3 regions of the Pseudomonas juntendi genome follow, and region 2 is predicted to be linked to each of the others. Evidence: predicted binding sites of a transcription regulator. Region 2 holds the regulator's gene; each other region holds the start of a gene.
What was found. The regulator sigma-54, encoded in region 2, starts transcription at its own class of promoters, with help from an activator protein. The targets are predictions, from matches to a motif close to ANTGGCATNNANNTTGCTNT.
Positions count from the first base shown of each region.

Region 1: a site for sigma-54 is predicted at 6,752-6,771, ahead of glnA (type I glutamate--ammonia ligase). Genes of this name have one in related genera too.
Region 3: a site for sigma-54 is predicted at 4,687-4,706, ahead of L1P09_RS07420 (CmpA/NrtA family ABC transporter substrate-binding protein). Genes of this name have one in related genera too.

Region 1 is NZ_CP091088.1:5,058,454-5,069,145, reverse strand. It holds gene secB (protein-export chaperone SecB) at 1-123, shown strand, start outside; gene trmL (tRNA (uridine(34)/cytosine(34)/5-carboxymethylaminomethyluridine(34)-2'-O)-methyltransferase TrmL) at 243-704, opposite strand; gene L1P09_RS23415 (hypothetical protein) at 703-1,140, shown strand; gene ntrC (nitrogen regulation protein NR(I)) at 1,768-3,204, opposite strand; gene glnL (nitrogen regulation protein NR(II)) at 3,201-4,286, opposite strand; gene L1P09_RS23400 (chorismate mutase) at 4,550-5,092, opposite strand; gene glnA (type I glutamate--ammonia ligase) at 5,248-6,654, opposite strand; gene thiI (tRNA uracil 4-sulfurtransferase ThiI) at 7,290-8,744, shown strand; gene typA (translational GTPase TypA) at 8,873-10,692, shown strand, end outside.
Region 2 is NZ_CP091088.1:968,990-979,681, reverse strand. It holds gene mlaD (outer membrane lipid asymmetry maintenance protein MlaD) at 1-89, opposite strand, end outside; gene mlaE (lipid asymmetry maintenance ABC transporter permease subunit MlaE) at 89-886, opposite strand; gene L1P09_RS04435 (ATP-binding cassette domain-containing protein) at 886-1,695, opposite strand; gene L1P09_RS04430 (KpsF/GutQ family sugar-phosphate isomerase) at 1,943-2,917, shown strand; gene L1P09_RS04425 (KdsC family phosphatase) at 2,917-3,441, shown strand; gene lptC (LPS export ABC transporter periplasmic protein LptC) at 3,450-4,022, shown strand; gene lptA (lipopolysaccharide transport periplasmic protein LptA) at 4,009-4,533, shown strand; gene lptB (LPS export ABC transporter ATP-binding protein) at 4,534-5,259, shown strand; gene L1P09_RS04405 (RNA polymerase factor sigma-54) at 5,433-6,926, shown strand; gene hpf (ribosome hibernation-promoting factor, HPF/YfiA family) at 7,006-7,314, shown strand; gene ptsN (PTS IIA-like nitrogen regulatory protein PtsN) at 7,327-7,791, shown strand; gene rapZ (RNase adapter RapZ) at 7,794-8,648, shown strand; gene L1P09_RS04385 (HPr family phosphocarrier protein) at 8,668-8,940, shown strand; gene L1P09_RS04380 (ZIP family metal transporter) at 8,996-9,889, opposite strand; gene L1P09_RS04375 (superoxide dismutase) at 9,901-10,512, opposite strand; gene L1P09_RS04370 (hypothetical protein) at 10,514-10,692, opposite strand, start outside.
Region 3 is NZ_CP091088.1:1,617,642-1,628,333, forward strand. It holds gene L1P09_RS07405 (bifunctional protein-serine/threonine kinase/phosphatase) at 1-1,433, opposite strand, end outside; gene L1P09_RS07410 (nitrate/nitrite transporter) at 1,443-2,654, opposite strand; gene L1P09_RS07415 (ANTAR domain-containing response regulator) at 2,844-3,419, opposite strand; gene L1P09_RS07420 (CmpA/NrtA family ABC transporter substrate-binding protein) at 3,432-4,646, opposite strand; gene L1P09_RS07425 (quinone-dependent dihydroorotate dehydrogenase) at 4,805-5,827, shown strand; gene rmf (ribosome modulation factor) at 5,934-6,149, opposite strand; gene rlmKL (bifunctional 23S rRNA (guanine(2069)-N(7))-methyltransferase RlmK/23S rRNA (guanine(2445)-N(2))-methyltransferase RlmL) at 6,708-8,900, shown strand; gene L1P09_RS07440 (sensor domain-containing diguanylate cyclase) at 8,995-10,692, shown strand, end outside.

The DNA.
Region 1 (10,692 bases), 1.5 Mb from region 2:
GACAGCCTGGTGACCCGTGGTTCGTTCCCGGCGCTGATGCTGTCGCCGGTCAACTTCGACGCCCTGTACGCGCAGGAAATGCAGCGCATGCAGGAAGCCGGCGAAGCGCCAACCGTTCAGTAACTGCTGCCGGTATCGGAAAAGCGCCTCTAGGGGCGCTTTTTTGTTGGCTGTGTGGGAAGCCGCACGTGGTCCCTGTGGGAGCCGGCTTGCCGGCGATAGGGCCAGTGCAGGCTTACACATCAGCTCCCGGCAAACCCGTTCTGCCGCCAGGCCTCATACACCGTCACCGCCACTGTATTGGACAGGTTCAGGCTGCGACAGCCTGGGCGCATGGGCAGGCGCAGGCGTTGCTCGGCGGGCAGGCTGTCGAGGACTTCTGCCGGCAGCCCGCGGCTCTCCGGCCCGAACAGGAACGCGTCACCCGGCTGGTACGCGACCTCGTGGAACGGGTGCGAGCCCTTGGTGGTAAAGGCGAACAGCCGTGGGTTGCCCAGGCTTTCCAGGCATTCGGCCAGGCTCTGGTGGCGCTTGAGCGTGGCATACTCGTGGTAATCCAGCCCCGCGCGGCGCAGGCGCTTGTCATCCAGTTCGAAGCTGATGGGTTCGATCAGGTGCAGGTGGCAGCCGCTGTTGGCGCACAGGCGAATGATATTGCCGGTATTCGGCGGAATTTCTGGTTGAAAAAGGATGACGTGAAACATGCACGGCTCCAAGCAAGAGGATGACGGGCATTCTACCCCCGAACCGGATGTGCGTTCGAAGGCGTTGCCGCGCATGCTGCTGTCGCTGGCGATCGTCGGGGTGATGGTGGGGCTGATGATCGGCCGCCTGACCGCCCCTGTAGAGCGTCAGTTGCAGCAGGTAGAGGTGTTGCCGGATGGGCTGGCGCTGTGGTTCAACGAAGAACCCAAGCTGCATGCCGAGAACGTCCAAGGCACAGTGGCTGTGCTGTTCCAGGCCCAGGGCACGGCCCGGCAGGGCCAGTTGAGCCTGAACGGCAAACCGGTAAGCTGGCGGCTGCAGAACAGCCAGGAGGGGTTGTTGCTGACGGTGGTGGCCGCGCGCCCCCTGCACGGCCAATGGGCCGGTGCAGAAGACGCTGGGCGCTGGCGGCTGCAGGTGAGCCTGCAGGAATAAAAGAGGGGATATCCCGGCCTGCCTGTACCAGGGTCCCCAAAAGGGCTACGGCGTACTGCGTGTAAAGGGGGGATGGCCCGGCCTGCCTGTACCGAGGTCCCCAAAAAACGGCGGTGTTGCTAATAAAAGAGGGGTTCACCCGGCCTGCCTGTACCAGGGCCCCCGAAACTGGGTATGTATTAGCTATTGCAGGGGGCGTGCCAGTTTTGCAAAACCCGGAAATACTGGGCTTTGAGGGGGATTCGGCCGGTTTTTGAGGGGGTTTGTGCCTTGGCGAGGTGCAGCGGGCACAGGAACGGTGCATCGGAAGGCTGAAACAGCTGGGGCCACTTTGCGGCCCTGTCGCGGCACAAGGCCGCTTACAATGGGCGGGGGTGGCCGGCAGTCCTGCGGAGCCGGGCCGGCATCATCAATCGATGTAGGAGCGGGTTCACCCGCGAATACGGTAGTACCGGCAATGCACATTGCCTGGCAGAAACTGGCCCGCAGGCCCGGCCCTTTCGCGGGTGAACCCGCTCCTACAGGTAACCCATCAGCCCGGAGGCACAGATGGTCCGTGTAGGAGCGGCCTTGTGTCGCGAAAGGGCTGCGCAGCAGCCCCAAAGATCTCGAGGGTTAACCTAGCGCTCAGTGCTCGTCACCTTCCTCATCATCGCCACCCGCCACATTCATCCCCAGTTCCTTGATCTTGCGGGTCAGGGTGTTGCGGCCCCAGCCTAGCAACAGCGCCGCATCGCGGCGCCGGCCGGCGGTGTGCTTGAGGGCGGTCTCGATCATGATCCGCTCAAAGCTTGGCACCGCACTGTCCAGCAGGTTGGATTGCCCACGCGCCAGTGCCTGGTCAGCCCACTGGCGCAGCGCCTGCTCCCAGTTGGTCACGGGGGCAGCGTCCTGGGGCAGGTTCAGCAGCTCCGGCGGCAAGTCACCAATCAGTACCTCGCGGCTGGAGGCCATGACGGTGATCCAGCGGCAGGTGTTCTCCATCTGCCGCACGTTGCCCGGCCATGGCAGGTTGCGGATGAACTCCTCGGTTTCCGGCTTGAGCACCTTCGGCTCGACCGCCAGCTCTTGAGCGGCACGGGCAAGGAAATGGCGGGCGAGTGCGGGGATGTCTTCGCGCCGGTCAGCCAACCTCGGGATATGGATGCGAATCACGTTCAGGCGGTGGAACAAGTCTTCGCGGAACTTGCCAGCCTGCACCAGTGACTCAAGGTTCTGGTGAGTAGCGGCGATGATACGCACATCTACCTTGACCGGCACGTGGCCGCCGACCCGGTAGAACTCGCCATCTGCCAGCACCCGCAGCAGGCGGGTCTGGGTTTCGGCGGGCATGTCGCCGATCTCGTCGAGGAACAGGGTGCCGCCATCGGCCTGCTCGAAGCGGCCCCGGCGCAGGTTGGCGGCGCCAGTGAAAGCGCCTTTTTCGTGGCCGAACAGCTCGGACTCCATCAGGTCCTTGGGGATGGCGGCCATGTTCAGGGCAATGAACGGTGCCGCTGCGCGCGGGCTGTGGCGGTGCAGGGCGTGGGCTACCAGTTCTTTGCCGGTACCGGACTCGCCATTGATCAGCACGGTGATGTTGGAGTGGCTGAGGCGGCCAATGGCGCGGAACACCTCCTGCATCGCCGGGGCTTCACCGATGATCTCCGGCGTGCGCGCCAGGCTTTGTGGCACGTCCAGCCCTTGCTGCTCCTGGGCGTGCTGGTTGGCCCGCTTGACCAGCGAAACCGCCTCGTCCACGTCGAACGGCTTGGGCAGATACTCGAAAGCGCCGCCTTGGTACGATGCCACGGCGCTGTCCAGGTCGGAATGGGCGGTCATGATGATGACCGGCAGGCGTGGGTGCTGCTCGCGAATCTGCGCCAGCAGGTCGAGGCCGCTGGCCCCCGGCATGCGGATGTCGGAAATGATCACGTCCGGCTGCTGGCGGGCCAGGCGGCCCATGACACCGTCTGCGCTATCGAAGCTCTGGGTGGTCATGCCTTCCTGTTGCAGGGCTTTTTCCAGGACCCAGCGGATGGAGCGATCATCGTCGACGATCCATACGGTTTCACTTCGGCTCATGAGGCGGTGGCTCCTTGTTCCAGAGGCAGGTAGATCGAGAAGGCGGTATGGCCAGCGTGGCTTTCACACTCGATCAGGCCCTGGTGCTGGCTGATGATGTTCTGGGTAATGGCCAGGCCGAGCCCGGTACCGTCCGGGCGACCGCTGACCATGGGATAGAAGAGGGTGTCTTGCAGTTCCAGCGGGATGCCCGGGCCGTTGTCGATGATCTCCACCCGGGCCACCAGGCGATGGCGCACGTGGCCGATGGTGAACTGGCGCAAGGCGCGGCTGCGCAAGGTGATGCGGCCCAGGCGCAGTTCGTTCTGCGAACTGATCGCCTGCATGGCGTTGCGCACGATATTGAGCAGGGCCTGGATCATCTGTTCGCGGTCGATCAGGACATCCGGCAGGCTTGGGTCGTAGTCGCGCACCAATGTGATGCAGCCCTGGCTTTCGGCTTCGACCAGGCTGCAGACCCGCTCCAGTACTTCATGGATGTTGGTCATGGCCAGCGAAGGCAGCTTGTTCGAGCCCAGCATGCGGTCGACCAGGTTGCGCAGGCGGTCGGCCTCTTCGATGATCACATTGGTGTAGTCGCGCAGGCCGTCTTCGGGCAGCTCGCGGGCCAGCAGCTGGGCGGCGCCGCGGATGCCCCCGAGGGGGTTCTTGATTTCGTGAGCCAGGCCCCGCACCAGCATCTTGGTGGTTTCCTGTTTGCTCAGTTGCGCCTCTTCCTTGGTGATGCGCAGCAGCCGGTCGCGCGGGTGCACCTCCAGCAGCAGCAGGGTCTGGCCCTGGTGCAGGATTGGCGTTACCGCGTAGTCGACCGTGATCGTCTGCCCGGTCAGGGACGTCAGTTGTGCTTCGCGTTTGGTAAACGGGTGCGCCTGTTCCACCGCCTGGCGCAATGAGCTGAGCGCCTCGGTCGATTCAGTGAACAGTTCGCTGATGAACTGCCCGTGACTGCGCTGGCCACTGACCGCCAGCAACATTTCTGCAGCTGGGTTCATGTATTCCAGGCGCAGCTCACCGTTGAGCAATAGCGTGGCGGTGGTCAGGTTGTCCAGAAGCAGACGGTGCTGTGCATCGCTGATGGTCATAAGGCGTCGTTGACCTCTTTTGGCGCTTGTCTGGCAGGGTGCAGCCAGAACCCGGGGCGCAGTGAATCCGCTGATTCCAGTTTCAGTGCATAAAATGCAAGAAACAAACCAAAGCTCCGAAAAGAAGCGGAATTGTCCGATCAGCACCCGAAATCGCGCAGATTCGCACCAGAATGTCCTGGTTTAACGTTTCTTGTGACCTTTTTTGGGGTGCATTCAAGGGCGTCGCTCGCAAGAATGCACCAATAAGGAGCATAGAGCTTTCAGGATTTATCGCACAATTGACCGGTGGCGCGAACCAAGGCCTGGTGCAGTGGTTGGGGCGCGGACCGGCCGGCCAGTTCCTTGGCCAGCCGTGTGCTGCAGCCTGCCCCGGGCTCACGGTCGAAGGCTGCCAGCCTTTGCAGGAGTGTGCCCTGCAGGTCATCCAGTTGCGGGCGGATGTCAGTCTGCAAGTCGCGGCGTTGCGTGTGCGGCGCCGCGCCCTCGCGGTGCCAGTCGGACAGCAGGGTGTATTGCAGCAACTTGTTGGCTTCCATCTGGTCGGCGAAAAACGCCTCGGCGCGTTGTGGTGCCAGGCCGTGGCCAGGTGCGGCAGCACGGACATTCGCCAGCACTTGTTGCTCGCGCAGCGTTGCCTGCACGGGCTGGCCAGTGTCCCACTTGTGCAGCGCCACGGCTTCAGCCAGGGCCAGGCGCCGTTCGATGTTGTCGAGCAGGGCGGACAGCGCCGTATCCGGCGGGGCTTCTGCAGTGCAACCGGTCAGGGCCAATACAGCCACTGCGGCGAAGGGGAAATGACGCATGACAGACCTCCAGAGCATAGGGTGAAGGCCCGAGTGTGGCGGTGTTGGCTGATCCTCGGGGGTAGGACGCTTCCGAAAATAGTGACGGCAGAAACGAAAACGGCCTCCCGAGGGAGGCCGTTTGATCAGCTCACCGGCGCCGGGCGCCGATCAGATCAGCAGCTGTAGTACAGCTCGTATTCCAGCGGGTGCACGAAGGTGCGGACCTTGATTTCTTCTTCGCTCTTGAGCTCGATGAAGGCGTCGATGAAGTCGTCGGAGAACACGCCGCCCTTGGTCAGGAACGCACGGCCTTTATCCAGCTCTTCCAGCGCTTCTTTCAGGCTGCCGCACACTTGCGGGATGTTCTTGGCTTCTTCTGGCGGCAGGTCGTACAGGTTCTTGTCGGCCGCGTCGCCTGGGTGGATCTTGTTCTGGATACCGTCCAGGCCAGCCATCAGCAGCGCTGCGAAGGCCAGGTACGGGTTGGCCGATGGGTCCGGGAAGCGGGCTTCGATACGGCGGGCTTTAGGGCTGCCGACGTAAGGAATGCGGATCGAAGCGGAACGGTTGCGCGCCGAGTAGGCCAGCATCACCGGGGCTTCGAAACCTGGAACCAGACGCTTGTACGAGTTGGTCGACGGGTTGGTGAAGCCGTTCAGGGCCTTACCGTGCTTGATGATACCGCCGATGAAGTACAGGGCGGTGTCGGACAGGCCGGCATAGCCTTCGCCGGAGAAGGTGTTCTTGCCGTCTTTCCAGATCGACATGTGGACGTGCATGCCCGAACCGTTGTCGCCGTACAGTGGCTTCGGCATGAAGGTAGCGGTACGGCCGTAGGCGTCGGCAACGTTGTGCACAACGTATTTCAGCGCCTGGACTTCGTCAGCCTTCTTCACCAGGGTGTTGAACTTGACACCGATTTCGTTCTGGCCGGCAGTTGCCACTTCGTGGTGGTGAACTTCGACGGTCTGGCCCATTTCTTCCAGTGCGTTGCACATGGCAGTACGGATTTCGTGGTCGTGGTCGAACGGCGGAACTGGGAAGTAGCCGCCTTTCACGCCTGGGCGGTGGCCTTTGTTGCCGCCTTCCACGTCAGCGCCGGTCATCCACGAGCCTTGCTCGGAGAAGATCTTGAACATCGAGCCGGAGATGTCCGACTGGAACTTGACTTCGTCGAAGATGAAGAACTCTGGCTCCGGGCCGGCGAAGACAGTGTCACCGATGCCGGTGCTCTTCAGGTACTCTTCGGCACGCTTGGCGATGGCACGTGGGTCGCGGTCGTAGCCCTGCATGCTCGACGGGTCGACGATGTCGCAGGTGATGATCAAGGTTGGTTCTTCGGTGAACGGGTCCAGCACGGCGGTTTCGTCAACCGGCATCAGGATCATGTCGGAAGCTTCGATGCCTTTCCAGCCAGCGATGGAGGAACCGTCGAACATCTTGCCGACTTCGAAGAAGTCTTCGTCCAGCGCATCGCGCGCCGGCATGGTCACGTGGTGCTGAGTACCTTTGGTGTCCGTGAAACGCAGATCAATCCACTTGACGTCATGATCTTTGATGAGTTGAACCGACTTCGACATGTTGTCCTCCGGATGGTCTAGAGCGCGGTGGGCCGCTGCCCTGGAAAAAGGGTGTTGCCGGGCGCGGATAGTCGGCCAAGCTTACCTGCCTCACAAGGGAGCAAATTGCATGCCAGTGCCCGAAAATGGCGAGGGCGGGATAAAAGGGGGCGTTTGCAGGCATTTTGCGGGGGGCTGGGCTTGGAATGTGCACTTTTTAGATGCGGATTTTGGTATTGGTGCACCGGTATGGTGCACGACCTGGAGGGTGTGCTTTCTTTGAGGGCTTCATCGCCTGTGAGATCGAGCGCCGCCCGCGCGGCGCATCGCGAGCTGCGCTCGCTCCTACGTTTGTTTCGGGCCAATTATGCCTGTGGGATTTGTGCGCGAACGCCTTGGCGCATGCCTCATTATCGCGCGGTACAAACAAGGCGGTCGCGCGCACCTGGCACAGGGGTTACTGGCCCGAAACAAACGTAGGAGCGAGCGTAGCTCGCGATGCGCCGCGCGGGCGGCGCTCGGTCTCACGGGCACCAAAAAATCCTGCGCTGACATTTATCTCAAAGCTTCTGATCAAAAGTTGGTCAAATCCTGAGCAATTTCCGATATAATTCGCGCCCCTCATTTTCGGCAGGCCCTGCGCGCGCTGTTAACCAATGAAACTCATCGTCAAAGTCTTCCCAGAAATCACCATCAAGAGCCGGCCGGTGCGCAAGCGCTTCATCCGCCAGCTCGGCAAGAATATCCGCAACGTGCTCAAGGACCTCGACCCTGAGCTTGCGGTGGATGGTGTGTGGGACAACCTCGAAGTGGTTACCCGCGTCGAAGACGAGAAAGTCCAGCGCGAGATGATCGAGCGCCTCACCTGCACCCCGGGTATTACCCATTTCCTGCAGGTAGAGGAATACCCGCTGGGTGACTTCGACGATATCGTCGCCAAGTGCAAGCACCATTTTGGCCACCTGCTGGCCGGCAAGCACTTCGCCGTGCGCTGCAAGCGCGGTGGTCACCATGATTTCACCTCGATGGACGTCGACCGTTACGTCGGCAGCCAGCTGCGCCAGCAGTGCGGCGCTGCCGGTATCGCACTGAAGAACCCCGAGGTGATGGTGCGCATCGAGATCCGCAACCAGCGCCTGTACGTGATCCACAACCAGCACAATGGCATTGGCGGTTACCCGCTCGGTGCGCTGGAGCAGACCCTGGTGCTGATGTCCGGTGGCTTCGACTCTACCGTGGCGGCCTACCAGATGATGCGCCGTGGTCTGATGACCCACTTCTGCTTCTTCAACCTCGGCGGCCGTGCCCACGAGCTGGGCGTGATGGAAGTGGCCCACTACCTGTGGAAGAAGTACGGCAGCAGCCAGCGCGTGCTGTTCATCAGCGTGCCGTTCGAGGAAGTGGTTGGCGAAATCCTCAACAAGGTCGACAACAGCTACATGGGCGTGACCCTCAAGCGCATGATGCTGCGCGGCGCCGCGCATATGGCCGACCGCCTGCAGATCGACGCATTGGTGACCGGCGAGGCGATTTCCCAGGTATCGAGCCAGACCTTGCCGAACCTGTCGATCATCGACTCGGCCACCGACAAGCTGGTGCTGCGCCCGCTGCTGGCCACGCACAAGCAGGACATCATCGACCAGGCCACCGAAATCGGCACCGCCGACTTCGCCAAGCACATGCCGGAATACTGTGGCGTGATCTCGGTGAACCCGACCACCCATGCCAAGCGCCACCGCATGGAGCACGAAGAAAAGCAGTTCGACATGGCCGTGCTGGAGCGCGCCCTGGAGCGCGCCAAGTTCATTTCCATCGACCACGTGATCGATGAATTGGGCAAGGACATCGAAATCGAGGAAGTGGCCGAGGCGCTGCCAGGCCAGATCGTCATCGACATTCGTCACCCCGACGCCCAGGAAGATCAGCCTCTGGTACTGGAAGGTATCGAGGTGCAGGCCATGCCGTTCTATGCCATCAACAGCAAGTTCAAGCACCTGGACCCCACGCGCCAGTACTTGCTGTATTGCGATAAGGGTGTGATGAGCCGTTTGCACGCACACCACCTGCTCAGTGAGGGACATGCCAATGTGCGTGTTTATCGTCCGACATAAGACGCCGGGGCTGTATGGCGGCAGTATCCGCCATCGCCCTCCCGACCGCCGGGCCCGCTGAGCCTTAAACAGTACATGTTCGCCGCCTACACTGGGCGGCAACCGAATCCTCTGATCGAGATACACTTGTGATCGAAAATCTGCGTAACATCGCCATCATCGCCCACGTTGACCATGGTAAAACCACCCTGGTCGACAAACTCCTGCGTCAGTCCGGCACCCTGGAGCGTAACGAGCTCAACGACGAGCGCGTCATGGACTCCAACGACCAGGAAAAAGAGCGCGGTATTACCATTCTGGCGAAGAACACCGCCATCAACTGGAACGGCTACCACATCAACATCGTCGACACCCCCGGCCACGCCGACTTCGGTGGCGAGGTCGAGCGTGTAATGTCGATGGTCGACTCGGTGCTGCTGCTGGTCGACGCCCAGGACGGCCCGATGCCGCAAACCCGCTTCGTGACCAAGAAGGCCTTCGAAGCCGGCCTGAAGCCAATCGTCGTGATCAACAAGGTCGACCGCCCGGGCGCGCGTCCGGACTGGGTTCTGGACCAGATCTTCGACCTGTTCGACAACCTCGGTGCCACCGATGAACAGCTGGACTTCAAAGTCGTCTACGCCTCGGCCCTGAACGGCATTGCCGGTCTGGACCACACCGCCATGGGCGAAGACATGACTGCGCTGTACCAGTCGATCGTCGACAACGTACCAGCACCGTCTGTTGACCGTGACGGCCCGTTCCAGATGCAGATCTCCGCACTGGACTACAACAGCTTCCTCGGTGTTATCGGCGTTGGCCGTATCGCCCGTGGTCGCGTCAAGCCGAACACCCCGGTTGTCGCCATCGACACCAACGGCAAGAAGCGTAACGGCCGTATCCTGAAACTGATGGGCCACCACGGCCTGCACCGCGTCGACGTCGAAGAAGCCCAGGCTGGCGACATCGTTTGCATCAGCGGTTTCGACGAGCTGTTCATCTCCGACACCCTGTGCGCCCCGGACGCGGTAGAGGCGATGAAGCCGCTGACCGTTGACGAGCCAACCGTTTCGATGACCTTCCAGGTCAACGACTCGCCATTCTGCGGTAAAGAAGGCAAGTTCGTTACCAGCCGCAACATCAAGGACCGTCTGGACAAGGAGCTGCTGTACAACGTGGCCCTGCGCGTTCAGGAAACCGATTCCCCTGACAAGTTCAAGGTATCGGGCCGTGGCGAGCTGCACCTGTCGGTACTGATCGAAACCATGCGTCGTGAAGGCTTCGAGATGGCTGTTGGCCGCCCTGAAGTGATCATCCGCGAAGTCGACGGCGTGAAGCAGGAACCGTTCGAGAACGTCACCATCGACATCCCTGAAGAATCCCAGGGCAAGGTCATGGAAGAGATGGGCCTGCGTAAGGGTGACCTGACCAACATGGTGCCGGATGGCAAGGGCCGTGTTCGCCTGGAATACAACATTCCAGCCCGTGGTCTGATCGGCTTCCGTAACCAGTTCCTGACCCTGACCAACGGTGCAGGCATCCTGACCTCGATCTTCGACCGCTACGACACCATGAAGTCGGGCCAGATGTCTGGCCGCCTGAACGGTGTTCTGGTGTCGGTCGAAACCGGCAAGGCACTGACCTACTCGCTGGAAACCCTGCAGGCTCGCGGCAAGCTGTTCGTTGAACACGGCCAGGAGATCTACAACGGTCAGATCATCGGCCTGAACAGCCGTGACAACGACCTGGGCGTGAACCCGACCAAGGGCAAGAAGCTGGACAACATGCGTGCTTCGGGCAAAGACGAAGTCATCGCCCTGGTACCGCCAGTTCGCCACACCCTGGAACAGGCCCTGGAATTCATCCAGGACGACGAGCTGTGCGAAGTCACGCCTAAGTCGATCCGTCTGCGCAAGAAGATCCTGGACGAAGGCGAGCGTACCCGCGCTGCCAAGAAAGCCAAGAACTG
Region 2 (10,692 bases):
CCGCTGACACGCAGGGCCAGCAGCAGCAGCGCCAGGATCCCGGCCAGCAGGAACAGGCCGACACCGATTTCCAGGGTGCGGTTTTGCATCAGAAATCTCCAAACATCAAGGCGGTCAGAATAAAGTCCAGACCCAGCACTGCCAACGAGGCATAGACCACGGTCTTGGTGGTTGCACGGCTGATCCCTTCTGAAGTGGGCTCACAGTCGTACCCCTGGAATACGGCGATCCAGGTCGCGACGAATGCGAACACCAGGCTCTTGATCAGCCCGTTGAGCACGTCGTCGGTGAACGAAACACTGTTCTGCATGTTGGCCCAGAACGAGCCCTCGTATACGCCCAGCCAGTCCACGGCGACCCACGACCCCCCCCAGATACCGACCACACTGAAGATCAGCGCCAGCAGCGGCAACGAGATGAAACCGGCCCACAAGCGTGGCGCCACGATGTACTTGAGCGGGTCGACGCCGATCATCTCCAGGCTGGACAACTGCTCGGTGGACTTCATGTTGCCGATTTCGGCAGTCAGTGCAGAACCGGCACGGCCCGCGAACAGCAACGCCGTGACCACCGGCCCAAGTTCCCGCAACAGGGTCAGGGCCACCATCTGGCCCACGGCCTGCTCGGAGCCGTACTTGGTGAGGATGCTGTAGCCCTGCAGCGCCAGCACCATGCCGATGAACACCCCGGACACGACGACGATCGCCAGCGACAGCACGCCCACCGAGTACAGCTGCCTGATCAGCAGTTGGAAGCCACCGCCAATGCCGCCGCGCCCGACCAGGGCATGGAACAGGAACAGGCAGGAACGCCCGAGTACCGCCACCACGTCGATGGCCGAGCGGCCCAGCAGCCGGACACGTTCGAGTAAGGATTTTCTGCGCATCAACGCGCCCCCAGCAGGTCGGCGCTGTAGTCAGGCGCAGGGAAATGGAACGGCACCGGGCCATCCGGGTCGCCTTTCATGAACTGGCGGATCCGCGGGTTGTCCGAGCCCATCAGCTCATCGGGGGTACCCTGCCCCAGCACCTGGCCGTCGCCCACCACATAGATGTAGTCGGCGATGCTGGCGGTTTCTGCGAGGTCATGGGACACCACGATGCTGGTAATGCCCAAGGCATCGTTGAGCAGGCGGATCAAGCGCACCAGTACCCCCATGGCAATCGGGTCCTGCCCGACGAACGGCTCGTCGTACATGAGGATCTGCGGGTCCAGGGCGATTGCCCGGGCCAGCGCCACGCGGCGCTTCATGCCACCGGACAGCTCATCGGGCATCAGGTCGATGGCCCCACGAAGCCCCACGGCCTGCAGTTTCATCAACACGATGTCACGGATCATGTCGTCTGCAAGCTGGGTATGCACGCGCAGCGGAAATGCGACGTTCTCGAACACATCGAGGTCGGTGAACAGCGCGCCGCTCTGAAACAGCACGCCCATCTGCTTGCGGGCGTCGAACAGGTCGCTGCGCGACAGCGTCGGCAGGTTCTGCCCGGCGACCCATACCTCACCACTGGCGGGGCGCAGCTGCGCGCCCATCAGGCGAAGCAACGTGGTCTTGCCGCAACCCGATGGCCCCATGATGCCGGTGACCTTGCCGCGCGGGATGCGAATATCGACGTTGCTGAAAATGCTACGCGAACCGCGCTTGAAGGTAACACCCTTCAATTCCACCGCGTAGGCGCTATCCACACTCATCTAGACTCCTTGCTGATGCAGCCTCGTCCTTATGGACGCCAGCCTCCCTGCAGAAGGCACACGCGCCCTTGGCAGGCCGAATAGCGGCGAACTATAGCACCGCTGCCCGCGCGCCCCCAAGGTCATGCATGCCCCGTTCAGCTACGAGACAGGCTGGGGCGCCCGTGACCAGGCAGATGGAAAAGGTGAGGGTTTCGTCGATTGCGGCTATAATCGCCGACTTTTCATCAGGCAGTGCTTTATCGACATGAGCCAATCCAGCGAGCTGATTCAATCCGCACAGCGCACCGTGCGCCTGGAACTCGAGGCCGTAGAGGGCCTGCTGGCGCGCATCGACGAGCATTTCGTCAAAGCCTGCGAACTGATCCTGGCCAGCCAGGGCCGCGTCGTGGTGCTTGGCATGGGCAAGTCCGGGCATATCGGCAACAAAATTGCCGCGACCCTCGCCAGCACCGGCACCCCCGCGTTTTTCGTGCACCCGGCCGAAGCCAGCCATGGCGACATGGGCATGATCACCGGCAACGATATCATCCTGGCGCTGTCCAACTCAGGCAGCACGGCCGAGATCGTCACGTTGCTGCCGCTGATCAAGCGCCTGGGCATCACCCTCATCAGCCTTACCGGCAACCCGGACTCCACCCTGGCCCAGGCAGCAGAGGTGAACCTGGATGCCCGGGTCGCACAGGAGGCCTGCCCGCTGAACCTTGCCCCTACCTCCTCGACCACTGCGGCACTGGTGTTGGGTGACGCGCTGGCCATTGCCCTGCTCGAAGCGCGCGGGTTCACTGCCGAGGACTTTGCCTTTTCGCACCCTGGCGGCGCCTTGGGGCGGCGGCTGCTGCTGAAGGTCGAGCATGTGATGCACAGCGGTGACCAGTTGCCCAAGGTGCTGCGTGGCACGTTGCTCAAGGATGCCCTGCTGGAAATGTCGCGCAAAGGGCTGGGCATGACCGCTGTGCTCGAGGCAGACGGCAAGCTGGCCGGTATCTTCACCGATGGAGACCTGCGCCGCAGCCTGGACCGCAATATCGACGTGCATACCACGTTGATCGACCACGTCATGACCGTGCATGGCAAAACTGCACGGGCCGAAATGCTCGCCGCCGAGGCCCTTAAAATCATGGAAGACAACAAAATCAACGCACTGGTGGTCGTCGACCAGGACGACCGGCCGACAGGTGCCCTGAACATGCACGACCTGTTGCGTGCAGGAGTTATGTGATGAGCCAGAATCTCATGCAACGTGGCCAGGCCATCAAGCTGGCCGTGTTCGATGTCGACGGCGTACTGACCGATGGGCGACTGTACTTTCTCGAAGACGGCAGCGAATTCAAGACCTTCAATACCCTCGACGGCCAGGGCATCAAGATGCTCATGGCGTCGGGCGTGACCACGGCCATCATCAGCGGGCGCAAGACCCCGGTGGTCGAGCGGCGGGCTGCGAACCTGGGTATCGCGCACCTGTTTCAGGGCCGCGAAGACAAATTGGTGGTTCTTGACGGGCTGCTTGCCGAACTCGGCCTAAGCTATGAACAGGTCGCCTACCTGGGCGACGACCTGCCCGACCTGCCGGTGATTCGCCGCGTCGGTCTGGGTATGGCAGTGGCCAACGCCGCGCCCTTCGTTCGCCAGCATGCCCACGGCGTGACCCAGGCGCGCGGCGGCGAAGGCGCTGCCCGCGAGTTCTGCGAACTGATCATGCAGGCCCAGGGCACCCTGGACGCTGCCAACGCCAACTACTTGTAAGGCCGCCCATGTTCAGCAAGAAGGTCCGCAATATTGCGCTGCTGGCGGTGATTGCTGCCGTGCTCGCTGCCATTGGCTACTGGAATGTCAGCCCTGAAAGCTTCCTCGACCAGCCTGTGGCCCAGGTCGACGAAAGCGCCATCGACTACTATGCGATCAACGCCCATAGTGTGCAGTTCTTGCCGGACGGCAAATTGCAGTACGAAATGACCGCCGACAAGGTCGAGCACGTCAAGGCGACCGAAGTTACCCTGGTGACCACGCCCGACCTGCGCCTTTACCGCGGCACCGAATACCCGTGGCATGTTCAGAGCGAGCGCGCCGAGGTCAGCCCGGACGGCAACGAGGTCGAACTGATCAACAAGGTCCGCGTTGCCCGCACCGACGAAAAGCAACGCGACACCATCATCACCAGCTCACGCATGACCGTATTCCCGCAGAAGCAATATGCGCAGACCGAGCAAGCCGTTAGAATCGACGGCGCCGGTGGCACAACCACGGGCAAGGGCATGAAAGCGTATTTGAAAGAAGGCAAGATGGACTTGCTCTCTAACGTAAGAGGACAGTATGAGGCTCGTTAAAACCCTCCCCCTTTTGCTCAGCCTGAGCGCAGCACTGGGAAGCGCGAGCGCCTTCGCCCTGCCGAATGACCGTGACCAGCCAATCCGTATCCAGGCCGACAACGCGCATCTGGACGACAAGCAGGGTGTCGCGACGTACACCGGTGACGTGATCATCACTCAAGGCTCGATGATGATCAAAGGCAATACCGTGACCATGACCCGCGCCGCCAACGGCGACATCGACGTGGTCACTTCGGTTGGCAACCTGGCCTACTTCGAGCAGCAGCAGAGCGCCGCCAAGCCCGACAAGATGAAGGGCTGGGCAGTGACCATCCAATACCAGGCGCAAAAAGACACCGTGATCCTCACCGACCGCGCCAAGGTCGAGAACGAAGGCAACACCACCGAGGGCGAGAAGATCGTCTACAACACCAAGTCGCAGGTGGCTACCGCCGGCCGTGGCGGTAACGTGACCCAGCCACGTCAGCGCATCGACATGGTGATCCAGCCCAAGAAGAAGGCCGAGTAAATGGCAACCCTAAAAGCCCAGCACCTGGCCAAAAGCTACAAGGGGCGCCAGGTCGTACGTGATGTCAGCCTGTCGATCGACAGCGGCCAGATCGTCGGATTGCTCGGCCCGAACGGTGCCGGCAAGACCACCTGCTTCTACATGATCGTCGGCCTGGTCCAGGCCGAGCAGGGTCGTGTCCTGATCGACAACCTCGATGTCAGCCACCAGCCCATGCACGGCCGCGCGCGCGCCGGCATCGGCTACCTGCCGCAGGAAGCCTCGATCTTCCGCAAGCTTTCGGTGGCCGACAACATCATGGCCATCCTCGAGACCCGCAAGGACCTCGACCGCGATGGCCGGCGCAAGGAACTGGAAAGCCTGCTGCAGGAGTTCCACATCAGCCACATCCGCGACAACCTCGGCATGAGCCTGTCCGGTGGCGAACGCCGCCGTGTCGAGATCGCCCGCGCCCTGGCGACCGCGCCCAAGTTCATCCTGCTGGACGAACCCTTCGCCGGCGTGGACCCGATCTCGGTCGGTGACATCAAGCAGATCATCCACCACCTCAAGGCCAAGGGTATCGGTGTGCTGATCACGGACCACAACGTGCGCGAAACCCTGGATATCTGCGAGACCGCCTACATCGTCAACGATGGCCGGCTGATCGCCGAAGGCGACGCCGAAACCATCCTGGCCAACGAACTGGTCAAAGAGGTTTACCTGGGCCACGAGTTCCGGCTCTGACCCACCCCTGCCTGGGGTACTGGCAACCTGCCCTGAAGCCGGGGTTAAAATTGTTACGTACTCTAGGCAAACGCTACGATTTAAGGCATAAAACTTGCTTGATCTGGCGCCCCGGCGCCCTCGTGTAGTGGATGGCGCATGCGCGCCGGCGAACAAGGTATTAAGCCCCAGCCATGAAACCATCGCTCGTCCTAAAAATGGGCCAGCAACTGACGATGACACCGCAGTTGCAACAGGCCATCCGCCTGCTCCAGCTTTCCACCCTGGACCTCCAACAGGAAATCCAGGAGGCGCTGGAGTCGAACCCGATGCTCGAACGCCAGGAAGACGGCGAAGACTTCGACAACAGCGACCCGATGGCCGACAACGCCGAGAACAAGCCGGCCGCCGACGTTCAGGACAACAGCTTCCAGGAAAGCACGGTCAGTGCCGACAACCTCGAAGACGGTGAATGGAGCGAGCGTATCCCCAACGAGCTGCCGGTCGACACCGCCTGGGAAGACATCTACCAGACCAGCGCCAGCAGCCTTCCGAGCAACGATGACGACGAGTGGGACTTCACCACGCGGACATCGGCCGGCGAAAGCCTGCAAAGCCACCTGCTGTGGCAACTGAACCTGGCGCCGATGTCGGATACCGACCGCCTGATCGCCGTGACCCTGATCGACTGCATCAACGGCCAGGGCTACCTGGAAGACACCCTCGAAGAAATCTGCGCTGGCTTCGACCCGGAGCTGGATATCGAGCTAGACGAAGTCGAAGCGGTGCTGCACCGCATTCAGCAGTTCGAACCGGCAGGCGTCGCGGCACGCACCCTTGGCGAGTGCCTGTTGCTGCAACTGCGCCAACTGCCTGCCAGCACGCCGTGGCTGAACGAGGCGAAACGGCTGGTCTGCGATTTCATCGACTTGCTCGGCAGCCGCGACTACAGCCAGCTCATGCGGCGCATGAAAATCAAGGAAGACGAACTGCGCCAGGTGATCGAACTGGTGCAAAGCCTCAACCCGCGCCCGGGTTCGCAGATCGAGTCCAGCGAGCCCGAGTACGTGGTACCGGACGTAATCGTGCGCAAGGACAGCGACCGCTGGCTGGTGGAACTAAACCAGGAAGCCATCCCGCGCCTGCGCGTGAACGCTCAATACGCCGGCTTCGTGCGCCGCGCCGACACCAGTGCCGACAACACCTTCATGCGCAACCAGCTGCAGGAGGCGCGCTGGTTCATCAAGAGCCTGCAAAGCCGCAACGAAACCCTGATGAAAGTCGCCACGCAGATCGTCGAGCATCAGCGCGGCTTCCTCGATCATGGCGACGAAGCGATGAAACCGCTGGTGCTGCATGACATTGCAGAAGCGGTGGGCATGCACGAGTCGACCATTTCCCGGGTGACCACGCAGAAATACATGCACACGCCCCGCGGCATCTACGAACTGAAATACTTTTTCTCCAGCCACGTCAGCACCTCCGAAGGCGGAGAATGCTCGTCTACAGCGATCCGCGCGATCATCAAGAAACTGGTTGCAGCGGAAAATCAGAAAAAGCCATTGAGTGACAGCAAGATCGCTGGTTTACTGGAGGCACAAGGCATCCAGGTGGCCCGCCGCACCGTCGCCAAGTACCGCGAGTCTCTCGGCATCGCACCGTCGAGTGAGCGCAAGCGACTGATGTAGCCCCTGAGATCTGCCATAGCGTTTGCGGGGCAGGTGCAAAACCTGCCTCTTTATGCACGGGCAACAAAGGAGAAGCTGTATGCAAGTCAATATCAGTGGACAGCATGTAGAAGTCACCCAGCCACTGCGCGATTACGTGCTGGAAAAGCTCGCCCGCGTGGAAAGTCACTTCGACAAGATCACCAACGTGCAGGTCATCATGAAGGTCGAGAAGCTGCAGCAGAAGGTCGAGGCGACCCTGCAGATTCCCGGCGGCGAAGTGGTAGCAAACGCCGAACACGAAGATATGTATGCAGCGATCGATGCCTTGGCCGACAAGCTCGACCGCCAACTGAAAAAACACAAGGAAAAACAGCAAAGCCTGCTGCAAGGTGCAGCTGCCCGCTGATCCCCCTCATCCATGATCCGACTTGAAACCATCCTGACCCCCGGCCGTTCCCTCGTGAACGTGCCGGGCGGCAGTAAGAAGCGCGCCCTGGAAAAGGTCGCCACCATCATCGCCGAACAAGTGCCGGAACTGGAGATGCAAGTCGTCTTCGAAAAGCTGGTCGCGCGGGAAAAACTCGGTTCAACCGGTTTCGGCAATGGCATCGCCATTCCGCACTGCCGGCTTGAAGGCTGCTCCGCGCCAGTCAGCGCCCTGCTGCACCTGGAAGCACCCATCGATTACGATGCCATCGATGGCGCGCCGGTAGACTTGCTGTTCGTCCTGCTGGTCCCTGAAGCCGCCACCGATGCCCACCTGGAACTGCTGCGCCAGATCGCCAGCATGCTCGACCGCAAGGACGTGCGTGATCGCCTGCGTTCGGCCACCAGCAACGAGGCCTTGTACCAGGTTGTCCTGGACGTACAGAACGAGCACTGAACATGCGCCTGATCATCGTCAGCGGCCGGTCTGGCTCCGGCAAGAGCACCGCCCTCGATGTCCTGGAAGACAACGGTTTCTATTGCATTGACAACCTGCCCGCCGGGCTGCTGCCGCAGCTCGCGGAAAATGCACTGATCAACACCGAACTGCTGCAGCCGAAAGTGGCAGTGTCGATCGACGCCCGCAACCTGCCCAGCCACCTGTCGCGCTTCCCCGAGCTGCTAGCCGACGCCCGTGCCCGCCACATCCAGTGCGATGTGCTGTACCTGGATGCCGATGAAGATACCCTGCTCAAGCGGTTTTCAGAAACCCGCCGCCGCCACCCGCTGACCAACGCCGACCGCTCGCTGGCAGAGGCCATCCGCGTGGAGAGCGAACTGCTGGGGCCGATTGCCGACCTGGCCGACCTGAAGATCGACACCACCAGCCTGAACCTCTACCAGTTGCGTGACACGATCAAGTTGCGCCTGCTCAACAAGCCCGAGCCTGGTACCGCATTCCTGGTCGAGTCATTCGGCTTCAAACGCGGCATGCCGGTCGATGCCGATCTGGTGTTCGACGTACGCTGCCTGCCCAACCCCTACTGGAAGCCCGAATTGCGTGAGCACTCCGGCCTGGAACAGCCGGTGATCGACTACCTGGCCGCGCAGCCAGACGTCGAGGACATGTTCAACGATATTTCCAGCTACCTGCTCAAGTGGCTACCCCGCTTCGCAGCCAGTAACCGTGCCTACGTGACCATTGCCATTGGCTGCACCGGCGGCCACCATCGTTCGGTGTACATCACCGAACGCCTCGGCCAGTTGCTGCAACAGTCCCTGAAAAACGTCCAGGTCCGCCACCGCGACCTCTAGCCCAAGGATCCGCCCCACGATGCCCGCCCGCGAAATCACCATCATCAACAAGCTGGGCCTGCATGCCCGGGCGGCAGCGAAGTTCGTCGGCGTGGCCGGCCGCTTTCCCTGCCAGGTGCGGGTCGGCCGCGCGCCGGACAAACTGGTAGACGGCAAAAGCATCATGGCCGTGATGATGCTGGCGGCTGGCAAGGGTACCCAGGTGCACCTGCATACCGAGGGTGAGCAGGACAACGATGCCATGGACGCGCTGGTCGAGTTGATCAACAACTACTTCGACGAAGGCGAGTAAGCCTCCAAGCCCTGCACCGCGCCCACAGTGTGCACCCCTTCAACCTGACCAAAGATCAGGACAGCGCGGTATCCATCACCATCATCAGGCAAAAGCCGATGCACAGCCCCAGGCTGGCCAGGCGGTGATGGCCGTTGCTGCGCGATTCGGGGATGACTTCCTGGGTTACCACCAGCAGCATCGCGCCGGCTGCGCAGGCGAGCCCCAGGGGCAGCAGCAATTCGGCGACATTCACCAGCCAGGCACAGATCACCGCAGCCACAGGCTCGACCAACCCCGAAGCCGCGCCGATCATGAACGCCTTGAAGCGCGGCATGCCCGCCCCTGCCAACACCAGGGCAATCACCAGCCCCTCGGGCACATCCTGCAACGCGATGCCCATGGCCAGGCTGTCTGCGTCAGCCATGCCACCCCCGGCTGACACACCAATCGCCATGCCTTCGGGAATGTTGTGGGCAATGATGGCAATGACGAATAGCCAGATTCGCGCGGCGATCACCGGCTGCTGCGCACTGCCAACCAGCGCTTGCGGCGAGGCGTTGGAGACCTTGAGGTCGATAAGGAACAGGCACAACGCGCCGAACATCAAGCCGAAGCTGATCAAGCCACCCGCACCCCATGGGCTGAAGCCGATGGCCTGGGCCGCATCCAGCCCGGGCATGATCAATGAAAATGCCGTAGCCGCCAGCATGACCCCGGCGCCGAAGCCCAGCAAGGTGTCGGCCAACGCCACCGGCATGTTACGAATGACCAGCACCGGTACTGCGCCCAGCGCCGTGCCCAGCGCACACAAAGCGCCGCCCTCCAGGGCGCGCAGCATGCGCGGCGCCAAGTCCAGCCAGGCAAGACCGCGCGCCGCCAGCAGCGCGGTACCCGCCAGCAACAGCAAGGCACCCAGCGCCTGGCGAAACAGGCGCACACTGCTGACCGACATGACCTCTGAGCGCATACCGGTTCGACTCACTTCAGGGCTTCGAGATAGCGGTGTTGCACTTGCGCCCAGTCGATGACGTTGTAGAAGGCACCAATGTATTCCGGGCGGCGGTTCTGGTATTTCAGGTAATACGCATGCTCCCACACGTCCAACCCGAGAATCGGCGTGTTGCCATGCATCAGTGGGCTGTCCTGGTTGCCGCTGCTTTCCACGACCAGGGTTTTCTGCGGCGTTACGCTGAGCCAGGCCCAGCCGCTGCCGAAGCGGGTCAGGGCGGCCTTGGTGAAGGCTTCCTTGAACGCGTCGAAACCGCCCAGTTGCGTGGTGATGGCTTGTGCCAGCTCGCCCGTGGGCTCACCCCCGCCCTGCGGCGACATCACGGTCCAGAACAGGCTGTGGTTGGCGTGACCGCCACCGTGGTTGGTCACGGCGCCACGCAGCTGCTCCGGCAAGTCCCCGACCGCAGCGACCAGTTTTTCGACTGGCCACTCAGCCCACTCGGTGCCTTCGACGGCGGCGTTGAGGCCATTGACGTAAGTCTGGTGGTGCCTGGTGTGGTGGATCTCCATGGTCTGCGCGTCGATGTGCGGCTCCAGCGCGTCGTAGGCGTAAGGCAAAGCAGGCAAGGTATGGGGCATGTCAGTGAATTCCGTAGGCTTGAGTACTGGGTACCACGCCGGCCGGGGCAGCGAGTTCGCTGGCCCCGATGTTGTGGCGGTTGAGCAGGCGTTCGGTACGCGGGTACTGGCCGTACTCCGCGATGAAACCGAGCAGTTCGGTGTAGGTACGCCCACTGTGGCGCAGGGCTGCGTCCCGCA
Region 3 (10,692 bases), 650 kb from region 2:
CGGTAGCGCGCCGGGTTGACCGGTTGGCCGAAGCGCGGCCGCTGAAAGGCTTCCACTTCCCCATATGGGTAGTGCCCGGTCAGCAGGTGATACAGCGTCACGCCTGCGGCATACAGGTCCTGGCGGGGGCTGGGCGGCTGGCCGTCGAAGGCTTCCGGGGCGATGTAGGACGGGGTGCCGGGCAAGGCATGTTGCGGGTCTTCGCAGAGCCCGGGGCAGTACGCCAGGCCGAAGTCCAGCAGGCGCAACTGGCCATCGCCGCCCAGGTGCAGGTTGTCGGGCTTGATGTCGCGGTGCAGCAGGTTGCGCCGGTGCAGCACCCCTACCGCCTGTAGCAACTGCCGGGCGAGCTCCAGCCACTGGGCCAAGGGCAGTGGGCCATTTTCGGCCAGCAGTGCGGCCAGGCTCTGGCCCGGGTATTCGCGCATCACGTAGTACAACTGCTGGCGCTGGCTGCAAGCGTGCAGCTCGGGAAAGTGCCGGCCGGCGACCCTGCGCATGAACCATTCTTCGAGCAGCAGGCCCTGCGCCGCACCAGGCTCCTGCCGCCGCTCGGGCGGCAAAGTCTTGAGCAGCCACGCGTGGCCCTGGCCATCGCGCACCCGGTACAACAACGACTGACGGCTGTGTGCGCGCAGTTGTTCGACCTGCCAGCCATCGATCGACTGGCCTGCCCGTAACGGCTCGGGTACGGGCCAGTGCTGCAGTTGGGCCAAGGTGTCGCCAAGGTTCGCCGTGCCCGGTTGATCGACCTGCACCAGCATGGCGCTGGCGTTATCCTGGCTACCGTTGAGGTGGGCGCTGGCAACCAACGTGTCCACGGCCAGCTGCAGGTCGGGTTGCTCGCGCAGCACCGCCTGGATGTGCTGGTCGCCCAGGCTGGCCCACACACCGTCGCTGACCAGCAGATAACATTCACCCGGCTGCAATTCGCCTTCCAGGTAATCCACCAGCAGATGCTGGTCCAGGCCCAGCGCGCGTTTGAGTACATGCTGCATGCCGGGCTGGTCCCAGACATGGTCTTCGCTCAGGCACTGCAGCTGGCCGGCGTGCCAGCGATACACCCGGCAGTCGCCTACGTGGGCCAGGGTGAAGCGCCGCCCGCGCAGCACCAGTGCGCTGAGGGTGGTCAGCAACGGCTGGCCATTCCCTTGGGCGCGCAGCCAGCGGTTCTGTGCCAGCAGCAGGCGGTCGAGGGCCTGGGCCACGCCCCAGGTGGCCGGCGTGGCGTAGTAGTCCAGGGCCAGCGCCTGCAGGCTGGCCCGCGCGGCAAGGCCGCCGTCGGCACATTGGCTGACCCCGTCGGCCAGGGCGAACAGGTAGCCTTTGCTGGCGGCCAGTTCGGGCGCCGGGGTGACCAGGCGCAAGGCATCCTGGTTTTCCGCGCGCGGCCCGGTGGCGCTGGCCTGGGCAAAGCTCAGTTGCAGGCTCATGGGTGGGCCTCAGACCCGCGCTGCGGTCACGGCCGCCGAGCCCCAGGTGGTGCGCCAGCGTTGTTTCACGCCGTGCAGGCCGAACCAGGCCAGCAGGCCCAGGCTGGCGAACAGCCACAACCCCAGTTGGTAATCGCCAGTGTGCTGCTTGATGGTGCCCAGCCCCGCCGCCAGCAGGAAGCCACCCATACCACCGGCCATGCCGATCAGCCCGGTCATCACGCCGATTTCCTGGCGGAAGCGTTGCGGCACCAGTTGGAACACTGCGCCATTGCCGGCACCCAGGCCGAGCATGGCGCTGACGAACAGGGCCAGGGCGGCTGCCGCGGAGGGCAGGTTGAAGCCGACGGCAGCAATGCAGACGGCCGCTAGGCTGTACATGCCCAGCAGCGTGCGGATGCCGCCAAAGCGGTCGGCCAGGGCGCCACCGAGCGGGCGCATCAGGCTGCCGGCGAACACGCAGGCCGCCGTGTAGTAGCCGGCGGTGACCGGGCTTAGGCCGTACTGATCGCTGAAGTAGCCGGGCAGGGCGCTGGCCAGGCCGATGAAACCACCGAACGTGACGCTGTAGAAGAACATGAACCACCAGCTGTCGCGGTCGCCCAGTGCCTTGAGGTAGTCGGCCATGGCTTTGGGCTTGGGCCGTTGTGGGGCGTTACGTGCCAGCAAGGCGAAGACCACCAGCGCCAGCGACAGTGGCAGCAGTGCAAAGCCGAAGACATTGTTCCAGCCAAAGCCGGCTGCCAGTGCCGGGGCGAGCAGGGCCGCGAACACCGTGCCCGAGTTGCCGGCCCCGGCGATGCCCATGGCCTTGCCTTGATGCTGTGGCGGGTACCACTGCGAAGCCAGTGGCAGCGACACGGCGAACGAGGCGCCGGCAAAACCGAGGAACACGCCCAGCAGCAGTGCCTGTTCATAGCTGTGCACGCCCAGGCGCCAGGCAGCGGCCAGCGCGACGATGACCACTACCTGGCCGATCAGCCCGGCGGTCTTGGGCGACAGGCGGTCCACCAGCACGCCCATGGCAAAGCGCAGGATGGCCCCGGCCAGGATCGGCACCGCCACCATCAAGCCCCGCTGTTGTGCGCTCAATTGCAGGTCGGCGGCAATCTGCACCGCCAGTGGGCCCAGCAGGTACCAGACCATGAAGCTGAGGTCGAAGTACAGGAACGCGGCGAACAGCGTGGGCACATGCCCGGATTTCCAGAAGCTGGTACTCATCGAACACCTCACTCGGTCATGCAACGGAACGAAAAAGACGCCGCCACCCGCTCCACGGCTGTGGAGGGGCGAGCGACGTCTTTGTCGGAATTAAGTGGGGCAACCGCCGTTGGTTACCGGTGCGTTTTGTTCAGCAAGAGATGGGCCAACTGTGCCTGGGCAGGGTGGCCAGGCAGTGCACCGGCCCCCTCAGCCGAGCATCTCGTGCATGGCGATGATCTGCTCGGCCACCTGGATCAGCTTCTGTTGGCGGCTCATGGCCTGGCGGCGCATCAGGGTGTAGGCCTGTTCTTCGTTGCAGTCTTTGATTTTCATCAGCAGGCCCTTGGCTTGCTCGATACGCTTGCGTTCAGCCAGTTGCTGGTCGCGTGCCAGCAACTGGGCGCGCAGGGCCTGGTCGCTTTCGAAGCGAGCCATGGCCACGTCCAGAATCGGCTGCAACCGCGCCGCATGGATACCTTCCACGATATAGGCACTGACCCCTGCCTGGATCGCCTGGCGCATCACCCCGGGGTCGTGTTCGTCAGTGAACAGCACGATCGGTCGGGGTTGGTCACGGCTGACCAGCACCACATGCTCCATCACATCGCGGTCCGGTGAATCGGTATCGATCAGCACCACGTCCGGGCGCACCGTTTCGACGCAAGCGGGCAGGTCGATGGTCAGGCCTGGGGCTTCGGTGACGTCGAAGCCGGCCTCGGTCAAAGCGGCCTTGAGGCGGCCTAGTTTGCTCTGGGTGTCGTCGATCAGCAGGATGCGCAGCATGGTCGTCCCCCCTTACCTGCCAACCTGGGCGTCGGGCAGCTCGCCCAACGCATGCAGGCTGAAGCTACGGGCATAGCCATAGGGGTCGCTGCCGTCCCAGCGGCCACCGTCTATCAGCAGGCTGCTGCGCATGGGGTGCGCCGGGTATGCCACGCCCAGGCTCTGGGCTGCCTCGGTGTACAGCGCCAGGTGCTGGACCTGGCCCGCGACCTGGAGGTAATCCGGGTCTTCGCGCAGCAGGCCCCAGCGGCGAAACTGGGTCATGAACCACATTCCGTCGGACAGGTATGGGAAGTTGGCTCGGCCCTGGTCGAACAGGCGCAGGGCGTGCGGGTCTTGCCAGTGGTTGCCCAGGCCGTCCTGATAGTGGCCCAGCAGGCGTGGCTCGATGCTGGCCAGCGCGGTGTCCAGGTAGGCGCTGCCACTGAGCAGTTGCGCGGCGCTGCGGCGGTTGTCCGGGCTTTGCTCGATGAACCGGCTGGCAGCGAGGATCGCCTTGATCAACGCGCGCGCGCTGTTGGGGTATTGTTCGGCAAAGGCGCGGGCACAGGCCAGGACCTTTTCCGGGTGGTCGGGCCAGATCGACTGGCTGGTGGCCAGGGTAAAGCCCTGGCCTTTGGCGACCGCGTCGGCGGCCCACGGCTCGCCGACGCAGAAGCCGTCGATGCGCCCGGCCTGGATGTGTGCGGCCATCTGCGCAGGCGGTACGACTACGCTGTCGACGTCACGCAAAGGGTGGATGCCCTGGCTGGCCAGCCAGTAATACAGCCACATGGCGTGGGTGCCCGTGGGGAAGGTCTGGGCAAAGGTCAGCCGCGGGCCATGTTGGTGCACCAGCCGCGCCAGTGCTTCAGGGTTGGTCACGCCTTTGCGTTGCAGGGTCGGGGACAGGTTGATGGCCTGGGCGTTCTGGTTCAGCCCCATGAGCACGGCCATGTCGCTGCCCGGCACGCCACCGATGCCCAGGTGCACGGCGTAGACCAGCCCATACAGGCAGTGCGCGGCGTCCAGTTCGCCACTGACCAGTTTGTCCCGCAGGCCGGCCCACGAGCCCTGGCGCTTGAGGTTGAGGGTCAGGCCGTGCTGCTGGGCGAAGCCCTGGGTGGCGGCGACCACGACCGAGGCGCAGTCGGTGAGGCCCATGAAACCGATGTTGAGGCTGGGTTTCTCCGGCGCGTCGCTGCCGTTGACCCAGGCCAGGGGCGTTGCTCGGGGTGCAGTGTTCACAAGGTTCCTCGCCCATACTGATAAGGCTGTGGGCACTTGGGGTGCAACCGATGTGCCATTTACGCGACCACCTCGCCCCATGGCCCCACGATGTGCTGTCATGCCGGCGCCGCGCTGGCTATAATCGCCCCCTCACTCACCCTGAGCCTTGCCCGCCCATGTATACCCTGGCCCGCCAGCTGCTGTTCAAGCTTTCCCCGGAAACTTCCCACGACCTGTCCCTGGACCTGATCGGTGCCGGTGGCCGTCTTGGCCTAAACGGCATGCTGTGCAAGCAACCGGCGGCGTTGCCGGTTTCGGTCATGGGCTTGAACTTCGCCAACCCGGTCGGCCTGGCCGCCGGCCTGGACAAGAATGGCGCGGCCATCGACGGCTTTGCCCAGTTGGGCTTCGGTTTCGTCGAAATCGGCACCGTCACGCCGCGCCCGCAGCCGGGCAACCCCAAGCCTCGGCTGTTCCGCCTGCCGCAAGCCACCGCCATCATCAACCGCATGGGCTTCAACAACCTGGGGGTCGACCACCTGCTGGGTCGTGTTCGTGCGTCGCGCTACAGCGGTGTGCTGGGTATCAACATCGGCAAGAACTTCGACACCCCGGTCGAGCGCGCGGTCGACGACTACCTGTTCTGCCTGGACAAGGTGTACACCGCTGCCAGCTATATCACGGTCAACGTCAGTTCGCCGAACACCCCGGGCCTGCGCAGCCTGCAGTTCGGCGATTCGCTCAAGCAACTGCTCGATGCCTTGGCCGAGCGCCGTGAGCAGCTGGCTGCTGAACATGGCAAGCGCGTGCCGCTGGCGATCAAGATCGCCCCGGACATGAGCGACGAAGAAACCGCCCTGGTGGCGGCTGCATTGATGGAGTCGGGCATGGATGCGGTGATTGCCACCAACACCACGCTGGGCCGTGAGGGTGTCGAAGCGCTGCCGTATGGGGGCGAGGCAGGTGGCCTGTCAGGCGCGCCGGTGCTGGAGAAGAGCACCCATATCGTCAAGGTGCTGGCGGGCGAACTGGGTGGCAAGTTGCCGATCATTGCCGCCGGTGGCATCACCGAAGGGCGCCACGCTGCCGAGAAGATCGCTGCCGGGGCGAGCCTGGTGCAGATCTATTCGGGCTTCATTTACAAGGGGCCGGCACTGATTCGCGAAGCGGTGGATGCGATCGCGGCGATGCCGCGCTAGTTTGGCGCTTTGCCAGCCCATTAAAAAGGGCCCCTTGAAGGGGCCCCTGGGCCTACGCCCGCCGCCCGATTGGGGCGTGCATGTAAATCGAATTCAGTGTCCTCGATCAGCCTACGGCGTGATTTTCGTTGAGTCTATGGATGCCAGCGGTGCCAGTCATTCCGTCCCAGTTATCGCCGCGACCTTCACGCCAGCCGTTGATCCAGGCTTGGCGAACAGAAGGAAGATTGAACGGGCAGAGTTCGCGGGATTTGCCGGTGACCCCGTATTGGTAGCCACGTGAATATGCTCTTTCCAACGGATCACGCTTAAGTCTTCTCATAGGGTGTTGCCCTCACTTGTTGACTGTAATGTCCCGTCGGCCTCTCCGAGGCCGGGCAGAGTCTTTCTGCCGGTTTGCGCTCGCTGCCGGCGTCGCGAGCTGGATGTGCCGCCTCGTTGCGAAGCGGCCTGAGACCAGTTCTATCGAATGCGAGTCACGGTGTGAATGATCGATTTGTCATAACGACGTAACGTTTGTGAGGGTGTGGGGATAAGTAAAGAAATGCGACTCAACCTTGTTTAGCGTTGAGCCCGCTACGATCGGGGTTTGCCGATCATTGACGTCATTTTGCCAGCGTCACTCAAGGAACAGAGAAATAATTTGAAATGCGACGAAGGGTCACACAGGGCTCTACGTCGCCAGAATTTTTCGTACTGCCTGATGATCTAAGCTGTCTTTGCCACCCGGCAAAGTGCAGATCTGTCAGGTGGCCCGGCCCGCTGCGGCACACGTTGTGCCCAACCGGCCACCTGCACGCCTGCTGGAAAGGCGTGCGGGCAAACATCGCGGGGCGATGCGTCGCCTCGTCAGTCAATAGCCCAAGGCTCTGGAATATTCATGTCGGACCGTTTCGAACTCTACCTCACCTGCCCCAAAGGCCTTGAAGGCCTGCTTGCCGAAGAGGCTAAAGGCCTTGGCCTGGACGAAGTGCGTGAGCACACCTCGGCCATCCGCGGCGCCGCCGACATGGAAACCGCCTACCGCCTGTGCATCTGGTCGCGTCTGGCCAACCGTGTGCTGCTGGTGCTCAAGCGTTTTTCCATGAAGAACGCCGACGACCTGTACGACGGCGTGCACGCCGTCGACTGGGCGGAGCACCTGGCGGCCGATGGCACCCTGGCGGTCGAGTTCAGCGGCCATGGCTCGGGCATCGACAACACCCATTTCGGTGCGTTGAAGGTCAAGGATGCTATCGTCGACAAGCTGCGCAACCGCGAAGGCCTGCGCCCGTCGGTGGAAAAAATCGATCCTGACGTTCGCGTGCACTTGCGCCTGGAGCGCGGCGAGGCGATCCTGTCCCTCGACCTGTCCGGGCACAGCCTGCACCAGCGTGGCTATCGTCTGCAGCAGGGCGCCGCGCCGCTCAAGGAAAACCTGGCGGCCGCTGTGCTGATCCGCTCCGGCTGGCCGCGTATTGCCGCGCAAGGTGGCGCGCTGGCCGACCCGATGTGCGGTGTAGGTACGTTCCTGGTAGAGGCCGCCATGATTGCTGCCGACATCGCGCCCAACCTCAAGCGTGAACGCTGGGGTTTCAGCGCCTGGCTCGGCCATGTGCCGGCGCTCTGGCGCAAGGTGCATGAAGAAGCGCAGGCACGGGCCCAGGCTGGCCTGGCCAAACCCCCGCTGTGGATCCGTGGCTACGAGGCCGACCCGCGGCTGATTCAGCCGGGCCGTAACAACGTGGAGCGCGCAGGCCTGGGTGACTGGGTGAAAATCTACCAGGGCGAGGTCAGCACCTTCGAGCCGCGCCCGGACCAGAACCAGAAAGGCCTGGTCATCAGCAACCCGCCCTACGGCGAGCGCCTGGGCGACGAAGCCAGCCTGCTGTACCTCTACCAGAACCTGGGTGAGCGTCTGCGCCAGGCGTGCATGGGTTGGGAGGCTGCGGTATTCACCGGGGCGCCGCAACTGGGCAAGCGCATGGGCATTCGCAGCCACAAGCAATACGCGTTCTGGAACGGCGCGTTGCCGTGCAAGCTGCTGTTGTTCAAGGTGCAGCCTGACCAGTTCGTCACCGGTGAGCGCCGCGAGGCACCGGCCGACACCCGTGAGGTCGGCCAGCAGGTGCCCGTCACCAGCGAGCCGGCACGCCTGTCGGAAGGGGCACAGATGTTTGCCAACCGCCTGCAGAAAAACCTCAGGCAACTGGGCAAATGGGCCCGACGCGAGCAGGTCGACTGCTATCGCCTGTACGATGCCGACATGCCTGAGTATGCCCTGGCAGTCGATCTGTACCACGACTGGGTACACGTGCAGGAATATGCCGCACCACGCTCGGTGGACCCGGACAAGGCCCAGGCGCGCCTGCTCGATGCCCTGGCGGCCATTCCGCAGGCATTGGGCATTGCCCCGCAGCGCGTGGTGCTCAAGCGCCGCGAGCGGCAAAGCGGTTCCCGCCAGTACGAGCGTCAGGCTACCGAGGGCCGTTTCCAGGAAGTCAACGAAGGCGGCGTGAAGTTGTTGGTCAACCTCACCGATTACCTCGACACCGGCCTGTTCCTCGACCATCGCCCGATGCGCATGCGGATTCAGCGCGAAGCAGCCGGCAAGCGCTTCCTCAACCTGTTCTGCTACACCGCCACGGCCACCGTGCACGCGGCCAAGGGTGGGGCGCGCAGCACCACCAGCGTCGACCTGTCGAAAACCTACCTGGACTGGGCGCGACGCAACCTGGCGCTCAATGGCCATTCCGAACGCAATCGCCTGGAGCAGAGTGATGTCATGGCCTGGCTGGAGGGTAACCGCGACAGCTACGACCTGATCTTCATCGACCCGCCAACCTTCTCCAACTCCAAGCGGATGGAAGGTGTGTTCGACGTGCAGCGTGACCACGTGCAGTTGCTGGACTTGGCCATGGCCCGCCTGGCGCCCGGTGGCGTGCTGTATTTCTCCAACAACTTCCGTAAGTTCCAGCTGGACGAACACCTGATGGCGCGCTACGCCGTGGAGGACATAACGGCCCAGACCCTGGACCCGGATTTCGCCCGCAACAACCGCATCCACCGCGCCTGGCGCTTGCAGCTGCGCTGAGCCGACGGGGTACATTGCGCGGGTAGTGGCCAATAGCTATAACTTGGTTCATGGCTGGATAATCCGCAGGACGCTGACGTGACGAGACGTGTGTATGTCAAAGTGTGGCGTGCTTGCGCGGGTGCCTGGCCTGCGCGCAGAGGCGATGTCCGCCTGGGTGATGGCCTTGATTGCGCTGCTGGCCGGCGGCCTGCTGACGGCCGCCCTGGCCCTGGCCACGCAGTCGTTGTACAACCAGCAGCTGCGCCAGCGCTTCGAGTTGCTGGCGGGCGAGCGCTTTGGCCGCATCGCCGAGCGTTTTGCCGAACAGCAGCAGCGCCTGGATGGGCTGCGCTGGTTTTTCAGCTATTCCGATGAAATAACCCCCCGGGAATTTGCCGGTTATGCCCGGCCGCTGCTGCACCGTACCCAGGCCTATGCCTGGGCCCCGCGTGTAGAGGCCGCGCAGCGGGCCATATTCGAACGCCAGGCCAGCACCCTTGCTGGCCCGGGCTTTATGATTCGCGATCAGGACCCGCAGGGGCAGTGGCGCCGCGCCCCCGCGCGCGACCTGTATTTTCCCGTGCTGTATAGCGCGTCAGGCACCTTGCCGGGGCTGCCATCTGGTCTCGACCTGGCTGCGCAGGATGCGGCCCGGGCAGTGCTTGCGCGGGCGCTGGTGCCGGGGAGCATGGCGGTGTCGCAGCCGCTGAAGTTGAATACCAGCGAACCGGGCGTGCGCGGCCTGATGATGGTGGCCCCGGTATTCGCCGTTGCCACGCCCCACGGCGCGGCAGCGGGTTATGTGCTGGCCCTGTTGAGCATGCCCGAGCTGATCGGCGATGGCCGGCCAGTGGCGCCTGACGATAACCTGGTAACGCGCCTGGTTGACCCGTCCGGGCGGCAGGGCCCAGAAGTTCTGTACGACTCCAACAACCCCGTGGCGCCCCTGTCGCTGGTCAGCGATCAGGTGTTGCACCTGGCGGACCGCCAGCTGCTGCTGAGTATCCGCCCCAGCCTGGCATTCCTGCAGGCCAACCGTTCTTCGGCGGTGCTGGCAGTCGGTGCACTGGGCGGTTTGCTGAGCCTGCTGCTGAGCGTGCTGTTGTTCAACCTGTTCAGCCAGCGTCAACGGGCCTTGGCCCTGGTTGCACAGCGCACCGCAGCGCTGCAGGTCAGCGAACAGTCGCTGCGTGGCACCCACAACCAGCTGCGCAGCGTGCTGGATGCCGCGACCCAGGTTGCGATCATCGCCACCAACCTCAAAGGGGTGGTCAGCACCTTCAATGCCGGTGCCGAAAGCATGCTCGGTTACCCGGCCAGTGAAGCCATTGGCCGCCTGCGCCTTGAGCAACTGGTGCTGGCCGAGGAGCTGAGCCAGCGTGCGCATGCCTTGAGTTTGCGCTTTGGCCGCGCCATTGCGGGGGGCCATGCACTGTTTGCCGAAACCGTATACGAACAGGGCGCCGAGCCAGGTGAGTGGACCTTGGTACGCGCCGACGGCAGCCAACTGGTAGCCAACATGCTGGTGACCGCCATGCTGGACGACCAGGGTTTATGGGTGGGTTACCTGGCCATCTGCATCGACGTCACTGAGCGGCGTCGGGTACATGAGGCATTGGCTGCGCGTGACCGGTTGCTGGAAAAACTCAGTGCCGAAGTACCGGGCGGCATCTACCAGTACAGGCTGGATGCAAACGGCCATTCGTGTTTCCCCTATGCCAGCAAGGGGCTGTACGACATTTATGAGCTTGACCTGCAGCAGCTACGCGAAGATGCCGCCGCAGTGTACGAGCGCATTCACCCTGATGAC